2 regions of the Brevundimonas sp. NPDC055311 genome follow, and region 2 is predicted to be linked to the other one. Evidence: riboswitches for the same ligand, from Rfam matches in the RefSeq annotation. Region 2 holds a riboswitch; the other holds the start of a gene.
The links. Region 2 has a riboswitch for glycine ahead of ACWIDZ_RS11380 (TonB-dependent receptor domain-containing protein). Riboswitches for the same ligand answer to the same signal wherever they lie in the genome.
Positions count from the first base shown of each region.

Region 1: it holds a riboswitch for glycine, as region 2 does, so the genes downstream of both, gcvT (glycine cleavage system aminomethyltransferase GcvT) here and ACWIDZ_RS11380 (TonB-dependent receptor domain-containing protein) in region 2, are expected to answer to the same signal.

Region 1 is NZ_JBSHMV010000002.1:810,075-814,485, forward strand. It holds gene gcvPA (aminomethyl-transferring glycine dehydrogenase subunit GcvPA) at 1-287, opposite strand, end outside; gene gcvH (glycine cleavage system protein GcvH) at 406-771, opposite strand; gene gcvT (glycine cleavage system aminomethyltransferase GcvT) at 905-2,014, opposite strand; glycine riboswitch at 2,175-2,271, opposite strand; gene ACWIDZ_RS09700 (class 1 fructose-bisphosphatase) at 2,387-3,355, shown strand; gene pncA (bifunctional nicotinamidase/pyrazinamidase) at 3,360-3,992, shown strand; gene ACWIDZ_RS09710 (adenosine deaminase) at 4,164-4,411, opposite strand, start outside.
Region 2 is NZ_JBSHMV010000003.1:76,512-80,922, forward strand. It holds gene ACWIDZ_RS11370 (response regulator) at 1-534, opposite strand, end outside; gene ACWIDZ_RS11375 (ABC transporter substrate-binding protein) at 555-1,628, shown strand; glycine riboswitch at 1,848-1,932, shown strand; glycine riboswitch at 1,937-2,017, shown strand; gene ACWIDZ_RS11380 (TonB-dependent receptor domain-containing protein) at 2,169-4,411, shown strand, end outside.

The DNA of each region.
Region 1 (4,411 bases), on a different contig from region 2:
GTCAGGAACTCCGACCGCTGGATCACATGGTCCACCGTGGCCGGGACGTGGTGCTTATAGGCCCCGGCGCCGCAGAAGAAGGGCACGGCGCCCGCCGTGGCGTTCTTGCTCGCCATGGCCGAGAGGGCGCGTTCGACCTCCAGCTCGCCCGCCACGCGGGGCAGGTCTACGAAGCCGTCGCGGCGCGCGGCCTGCGGCACGTCGATGAACAGGTCGTCGATGGATTTGGCGCCGATGGCGGCCAGCATGGCCTCACGGTCGTCGGGCGTCAGGGGGAGGTAGCGCATTCTATATTCCGCTCATCCCCGCGGAAGCGGGGACCCAGGTTTAAGCTTCAAACACCGCTGCTTGACCCCAAGGAACTGGGTCCCCGCTTCCGCGGGGATGAGCGGAGAGGGGAGACCTTTAGAGGGTGGTCAGGTAGGCGTCGTAGGCGGCCTGATCCATCAGGCCGTCCAGCACCGAGGCGTCGGACACCTTGATCTTGGCGAACCAGCCTTCGCCTTCGGGATCGGCGTTGACGGTTTCCGGGGCGTCGGCCAGGGCGGCGTTGCCCTCGATCACTTTGCCCGCGATGGGGGCGTAGACGTCCGAGGCGGCCTTGACCGATTCCACGACGGCGAAGCTGTCGCCGACCGAGACGGTCTTGCCGGCTTCCGGCGTCTCGACGAACACCACGTCGCCCAGGGCGTCAGCGGCGTGCTTGGAGATGCCGACCGTTGCGACGTCGCCGTCGAGGCGAACCCATTCGTGATCCTTGGTGAACTTCATCTTGGTCTTCCCTTTTGTCGTCATCCTCGGGCTTGACCCGAGGATCGAGCCCTGGAGCGGGCGGTTGGTCTAGAACTTCCAGCGTCGAGCGGCGGGCCGCCCGGCCCTCGGGTCAAGCCCGAGGGTGACGGTCTTATTTCGGCTTGCGGTAGTAGCGGGTCGCCACGAAAGGCGTGGCGACGACTTCGGCGGCGGCCGGGCGGCCGCGCACCAGAACCTTCAGTTCCGCGCCCAGCTCGGCGAAGGCCGGCGGCACATAGCCCATGGCGATGTTGTGTCCCAGCGTCGGCGAGGGGCCGCCCGAGGTGACCTTGCCGATCACGGCGCCGTCCATGTCGGCGATCTCGGCGCCTTCGCGGGCGGGAGCGCCTTCCTTGACGTGCAGGCCGACGCGGACGCGGGCCGGGCCGTCGGCCAGTTGTTTCAGAATGGTCTCGGCGCCGGCGAAGTCGGCGCGTTCCTTGCGCGACTTGGACAGGGCGAAGGTCAGCCCCGCCTCGACCGGGGTGATCGTTGCGTCGACATCGTGGCCGTGCAGCGGCAGACCGGCTTCCAGACGCAAGGAGTCGCGCGCGCCCAGGCCGACCGGCTTCACCCGCGCGTCCGACAGCAGCAGGCCCCACACGCGCTCTGCGGCGGCGGCCGGAACTGAAATCTCATAGCCGTCCTCACCGGTATAGCCCGAGCGCGAGACGATGCAGTCCTCGTCGAACAGGCGGATAGCGCGGCAGTCCATGAAGCCCATGTCGGCCAGTTCCGCCGAATGGGCGGCCATGACCTCGGCCGCTTCAGGCCCCTGGATGGCCAGCAGGGCGCGGTCCAGCACCTCCAGCTTGGCGTCGCCCGACAGATGGGCGTTCAGGAAGGCGAAGTCCGCATCCTTGTTGCCCGCGTTGACGACGATGTAGAGGCCGTCCTCGAAAGGCTTGCCCGCCATCAGATCGTCCATGACGCCGCCCTGTTCGTTCAGCAGCAGGGTGTATTTCTGCTTGCCGGGCTTCACGATCGCATAGTCGCCGGGGACGAAGCGCTCGAACTGCGCGATGGCGTCGGCGCCGGTGATGCGCGCCTGGCCCATGTGGGAGACATCGAACAGGCCGGCGTGCTCGCGGGTCCAGCGGTGCTCGGCCAGCACGCCTTCATACTGGACCGGCATGTCATAGCCGCCGAAGCCGACCATGCGGGCGCCAAGCGCGCGGTGCGCGGCGTTGAGGGGGGTAGTCTTAAGGGCCTGATCGCTCATGGCGTCGCCTCCGGGTCGCAGGTTGCGGCGATAGCTTCGCCGTCGTTGCGCCCCCGCTGTCCTGAAGCCTGAGAGATTCCGACCGTTCCCGAAAAGGTTCGGCCTTGCTCCGTCGGCGCGCGTCGGGACCCTCCGTCCTTCGGCGACTTTCCAGCGTCCGTGCGCTTTCGCGGTCCTTTTGCCTGAGCGTTTCCGGGGCGGTTGCGCCTTCGGCTCCGGGCGCCGCGAACGGACCCGATCTCTCCCGCGAGAGCGTTCGACCTAAGGCCTCGACTCCGGCGCAGAGTCAAGCGGCGCCGGACTTGCCGCCGTCGATCCTAAGGGCCATGAGGGGGCGGAACCGCGCTTCGCCCACAGGATTTGAAGGACGTCATGACCGCCCGCACCGATCTCGCCGCCCACCTCGCTTCCCTCGACCTGCCGCAGGGTCTGGTCGAGACGCTGACTACGGCGGCCGCCGCCTGCGTCGAGATCCGCCAGGTGGTGGCGGGCGGCGCCCTGGTCGGCGCCCTGGGCGCGTCGGGCGCCGTCAATGTGCAGGACGAAGAGCAGAAGAAGCTGGACGTCATCGCCGACGATCTGCTGACCGAGGCCCTGCTGGCCTGCCCGGCCGTGGCGGGGGTGGCGTCCGAGGAAAAGGCTGCGATGCAGCCCTCGGCGAACGCGGCGGGCGAATATCTGGTGCTGTTCGATCCGCTGGACGGCTCGTCCAATATCGACATCAATGCGCCGGTCGGCACCATCGTCTCGGTGCTGAAGGCGCCGTCGGTCCAGCCGAGCGAGGCCGACTTCCTGCAATCGGGCCGCCATCAGGTCGCGGCGCTTTATGCCGTCTACGCCGGTCAGGCCATGCTGGTGCTGACGACGGGCAAAGGCGTGGCGGGCTTCACCCTGGCGCCGGACGGCCGGTGGCTGATGACGCATGAGAACGTGCGCATTCCGGCCGATACGAAAGAGTTCGCCATCAACATGTCGAACCAGCGCCACTGGGCCGAGAGCGTCCAGCGCTATGTCGACGGCTGCCTGAAGGGCGCCGACGGCCCGCGCGGCAAGAACTTCAACATGCGCTGGGTCGCCGCCATGGTGGCTGACGTGCACCGCATCCTGATGCGCGGCGGCGTCTTCCTCTATCCGTGGGACAAGCGCGAGCCGAACAAGCCGGGCAAGCTGCGCCTGATGTATGAGGGCAACCCCATGTCCTTCCTGGTCGAACAGGCGGGCGGCAAATCCACCACCGACGGCAAACAGGCCATCATGGACGTGACCCCGACCGAGCTGCACCAACGGGTGCCGGTCGTCCTCGGCTCGGCCAACGAAGTCGACCAGATCGCGGCGGCCTGACGCCATGCAGATCGCCGCCACAGATGCGCTCCTTGTCATCGACGCCCAGAACGATTTCTGCGAGGGCGGCGCCCTGGCGGTTCAGGGCGGGGCGGCGATCATGCCCCTGATCAATCGGCTGGCCGAGCGGTTCGCCACCGTCGTCGCCACCCAGGACTGGCACACGCCGGACCAGATCAGCTTCGCCTCCAACCACGCGGGCGCGGCGCCCTTCACGCAGATCGAGGTGGCCTATGGCCCCCAGATGCTGTGGCCGGATCATTGCGTGCAGGGCACGCCGGGGGCGGATTTCCACCCCGACGCGGCGCCTGCCGTGACCAAGGCGCTGGCCGTGGTCCGCAAGGGCTACAACCCGGCGGTCGATTCCTATTCCGGCTTCTATGAGAACGACCACAGGACGGCGACGGGTCTGGCGGGCCTGCTGCGCGATCTGGGGGTGAAGCGCATCTTCCTGTGCGGCCTGGCCTATGACTACTGCGTGCGCTTCACCGCCGAGGACGCGGTGCGCGAGGGCTTTGAGGCCGTGGTCATCGAAGACGCCTGTCGCGCCATCGCCCCGGACACGGCGACGGCGGCCAAGGCCGGGTTTGCGACGCTGGGCGTGGCGGAGATCGAGGCGGCGTCGCTCCTCGGCTGACCACTCCCTTCGTCATCCTCCGGCAAGCCGCGCAGCGGTGCAGACCGGGGGACCCAGCGGCGCCGAAGGCGATCTTCGCCGCGAGCACCAGCGCGTGGTTGTTTCGCGCTCACGTGCGCCGCTGGGTCCCCCGGTCTCGCTCCGCTCGCCGGAGGATGACGAAGGTAGGGCTCAGTTCGCCGCCGCGTAGGCCTCGACCTCGGCGATCCGTGCGGCCTTGTCGGCGTCGCTGAGGAAGCTGCCCTCGAAGCTGTTCTTCGCCAGTTGCACGACCTGTTCGCGTGTGAGGCCGACCGCCTTGGCCAGTTCGATATAGTTCGCGTTCACATAGCCGCCGAAATAGGACGGATCGTCCGAGTTCAGGGTGACGTGCAGGCCCCGACGCAGCATCTCGGGGACCGGGTGGTCCTTCAGATCCC
Region 2 (4,411 bases):
CCGCAACGCCGCCCATTCGCGGGGACGCAAGGCCAGGTCGCGGTCGCCGACCATGACGCGTCCGGCTTCCCAGTCACAGGTCATGGCGCCGATCATGACGGTCTCTGCGGTTCGTCCTTGGCGACGGCGTGCGATGGCCCGCAGCCGCGCCGCCAATTCGGCGGGGGCGAAGGGTTTCACCAGATAGTCGTCAGCCCCCAGATCCAATCCCGCCACCCTCTCGGTCAGCCCGTCGCGCGCCGTTAACATCAGCACGGGCGTGGTCGAGCCCCGGCGTCGGAGCGCGCTCAAGACCTCGAAGCCGTCGATATCGGGCAGGCCGATGTCCAGAACGGCCGCGTCGAAACCCCCGTTCGCCTCCAGGGTCAGGGCTTCAGCGCCATACTCGGTGCAGCAGGCGGTGAAGCCGGCGGCTTCCAGACTGGCCTTGAGAGAATGCCTGAGCGCCTTGTCATCTTCGACGACCAGTATTTTCATGGCGACCGGCTGGGTGGGAGGGAGTGACTTTGCGGAACCTAAAGCGGCGCGCCGCAAAGTGGAACTGGCCGGCGAGCTTGATACGACTTCTCGTCGTGCTGGCGGTCGCGGCGACCGCGACCTGCGTTCGCGAACCGAACGGGCCTGCCACAGATCCGCTGACCCGCTGGAGGGCGCAGCGCGAAGGGTGCCTGGTCGTCTATACGAACACCAGCATGATGCAGCCGGTCATCGACGCTTTTCAGGACCGATGGCCGATGATCAAGGTGCAGGTCGTGGATCGCAACTCGTCCCTGATCGCTGAGGAGGTGAAGGCGACGGCGGATGCAGGGCGACCGGGGGTCGATCTCGTTTGGTCCTCGGCGATGGATCAGCAGATCAAGCTGGTCAATGACGGCTACGCCCAGACCTATCGCTCACCGCATCGTCGCAGTCTTCCCGACGGCGCCATATGGCGGAGTCAGGGCTTTGGCCTGACCGCCGACCCGATCGTTTTCGTCTACAACCGTCGATTGTTGCCTGCGGACGCGGCGCCACGTAGTCACGCGGAGCTTCTGCGTCTTCTGAGCACGAAGCCCGAGGTGTTCGCCGGGCGGACCACCCTATATGACGTCGAGCGCAGCGCTGTCGGCATGATGTTGTTGTCTGCGGATATCCAGGCCTATCCAGACGCTTGGCGGTTGATGGAGGCCTTGGGCCGTACGGCGCCTCGCCTTGATACATCGGGGCATAGAATGCTGGGCCAGATCGCCGACGGCCGGAAGGTGTTCGCTTATAACGTCAATCGCTCCTTCGCGGTCGGCTTTGCTGCGGATCATGACGAGGTGGCGGTGATCGTGCCGTCGGACTATCGACTGTCTGTGTCGCGCGTCGCCTTTATTCCGCGCAACGCCAGCCACCCGGCGGCGGCGCGGCTGTTTCTGGACTTCCTTCTGTCGCGTGAAGGCCAGGAACTCATCAGCCGGACCGGCGCGGGCCCCGTTCGTGTGGATATGGCGGATGTCGCCGCTTCTCACGGGCTGAGGTCCATCCGTGTCGGTCCTGGTCTTCTGGCCAACCTCGATCAGTTACGACGTCGGCGCTTGATCGCCCAGTGGCGGACAGCGATGGTCGGAGCGGAACAGGCGCCAGACGATCCCTTCGCGCCATGATGGGCGATCGCGCAATCCTGTGGATAACTCTCGCGCGCGGTTGCTGACATCTTCCTGTCACCTTTCTGACACCGCGCCGCTAGGCGGCCCGCGCCTCGCCGCACGATTAGGTCGAGCAAGGACAATCTTAGCGTATGCTTGCGTAGTATATGCAAACTAAGCAATAAAATTGCCAAAAATGTCGATTTGACAGGCTTTGTGAGGCGGTTTCCTACTGGTTTTTGCAGCGCGGGAGAGATCGAACTCCGACGCCGAAGGCGCAACCGCCCCGGAAACGCTCAGGCAAAAGGACCGTGCTGCGCGGGAAACGCTGGAGAGAAGGCGGCCTTCGGGTGCGCCTCGCCGAAGGAGCAAGGGGCGACCCGAAACTCTCAGGCCCGATGACAGCGGGGGCGGTCAAAAGGCGCGTCAGTCGCCGCTGGTCTCTTGTCCTTGGGAGGGGACGCCGTCGCCATGAGGAACTTCGACTTGTCCAAATTCAATACTCGTTTGACCGGATGCAGCAGCGTCCTGGCGCTTCTCGCGTGCGCCGGCGGCGCCATGGCCCAGGATGTCCCTGTGGACGAAGGGCCCTCGGCGGTCGATGAGATCGTCGTCACCGCCTCGCGGATTGATCGCGCCGGGTTCGAGGCGCCGACGCCGACCGTGCGTCTGACGGCCGAAGATCTGTCGGTCGGCGCACGTCCGAACATTGCAGCGGCCCTTAACGACATGCCGCAGTTTCGCGCGACTTCGTCGCCGCAGACCACCGGCACCAACACGGGCGCAGGCAACGCGCCGGTCGATCTGCGCGGCCTGGGCATCAGCCGCACCCTGGTGCTGATCGACGGCCGCCGTGTGTCGAGCGAGAATGACCTGAACAGCATTCCGTCGATTCTGGTGCGCAGCGCGGATGTGGTCACTGGCGGCGCTTCAGCGGCTTGGGGCTCGGGCGCCGTCGCGGGCGTGGTCAACATCGGTATCGATCGTCGGTTCACCGGCGCCAAGATCGGCGCGGAATACGGCATCTCCTCCTTCGACGACGCGGAGCAGAAGCGTTTTGAGGCGGCCTGGGGGACGGATTTCCTGGAGGGCCGGGGCCACTTCGTCATCGGCGCAGAATACCTCGACAATGAAGGCGTGGTGCCGAAGACCTCACGCCCGCGCATCGGTCGCTGGGGGCAGGTGTCGACCAATGACGGCACCGGTCGTTTCGTCACCGTGCCGGACGTCGGCTTCGCCAACGCCGCCTATGGGGGGCTGATCATGTCGGGCGTGCTGTCGGGCAAGGCCTTCAATCCTGACGGTTCGTTGCGCGACTTCGATTTCGGCCAGCAGGTCGGGACGTCGACCGTGGGCGGCGAAGGGCCGTCCAACGACGATCTCAGCCCTCTGGTCACGCCCCAGCAGCGCTTCGTCGCCATGGCCAGCGCCACCTATGACGTGACGGACACCCTGCGTTTCACCGCCGATATTCGTCACGCCAAGATGTGGAACGACTACATCTGGTTCGGCGACCATAACCGCGGCGATCTGCAGATCAGCATCGACAACGCCTTTCTGCCGACGGCGGTGCGTGACGCCATGACGGCGGCGGGTGAGACCAGCTTCACGATGGGCCGCTTCAACGCCGAGACCTATCCGCGGATCGACTTCGAACGCGTCACGACGCAGGCCACCCTGGCGCTGGATGGTGAACTGGGCGGCGGCGCCTGGCGCTGGGGCGCCTACTACAGCCATGGAGAGTTCGAGAACAACATCGACACTCCCGGCTTCCTGCTGAGGACGGAATACGCCCAGGCGGTGGACTCGGTGCTGGATCCGGCGACGGGGCAGGCGATCTGCCGCGTCTCCCTGACCAACGCCAACTCGGGCTGCGTGCCGATAAACCTGTTCGGTCTGGGCGCGCCCAGCCAGGCGGCCATGGACTATGTGACCGGCACGCCGCAGCAGCGTTCGACCACCAAGCTGGATGTCGGGGGGATCAGTCTGCGCGGCGAGCCCTTCACCCTGCCGGCCGGTGATGTCTCGGTCGCCTTCGGCGTCGAGGCGCGCAAGGAGTCGATCGACCAGACCGTCGGCGAACTGGACGCGGCCAAGGCTTTCCGGACCTTCAGCTTCTCGGCCATGTCGGGCGAGTTCTCGGTCAAGGAAGCCTTCGCCGAAGTTCTGGTCCCGGTCGTTCGTGACCTGCCCGTTCTGAACAATCTGGAGTTCAACGCGGCGGCGCGCATTTCCGATTACGACACGACCGGCTCGATCTGGTCCTGGAAGGTGGGGGCGACCAATGAGTTCTTCCCCGGTTTCCGAGGCCGCATCACCCAGTCGCGCGACATCCGTTCGGCGAATCTGTCGGAGCTCTACACCCAGACGACGACCGGCTATAACAACATCAACGATCCGGCCAAGAACCAGACCGTCTATGTGCTGAACAACGGCGGCGGCAATCCGGATCTGACGCCAGAGACGGCCGACACCCTGACGATCGGCGTCACCTATGCGCCGCCGTCGATCCCCGGCCTGAACATGTCGCTCGACTACTACAACATCAAGATCGACGACGTGATCACCACCATCGCGCCGCAGGACCTCGTGAACCGCTGCTTCAACGGCAACACCGCCCTGTGCAGCAAGATCGAACGCAACGCCCAGGGCGACCTGGTCCGCACCATGTCCACCTATGTGAACCTGGCCGAGTACCAGACCGACGGCGTGGACGCCGAGATCTCCTACGCGGCGCCGCTGGACCGCTTCTTCCCTGAAGCGTCGGGTCGGGTGACGGCGCGTCTGGTCGGAACCTGGGT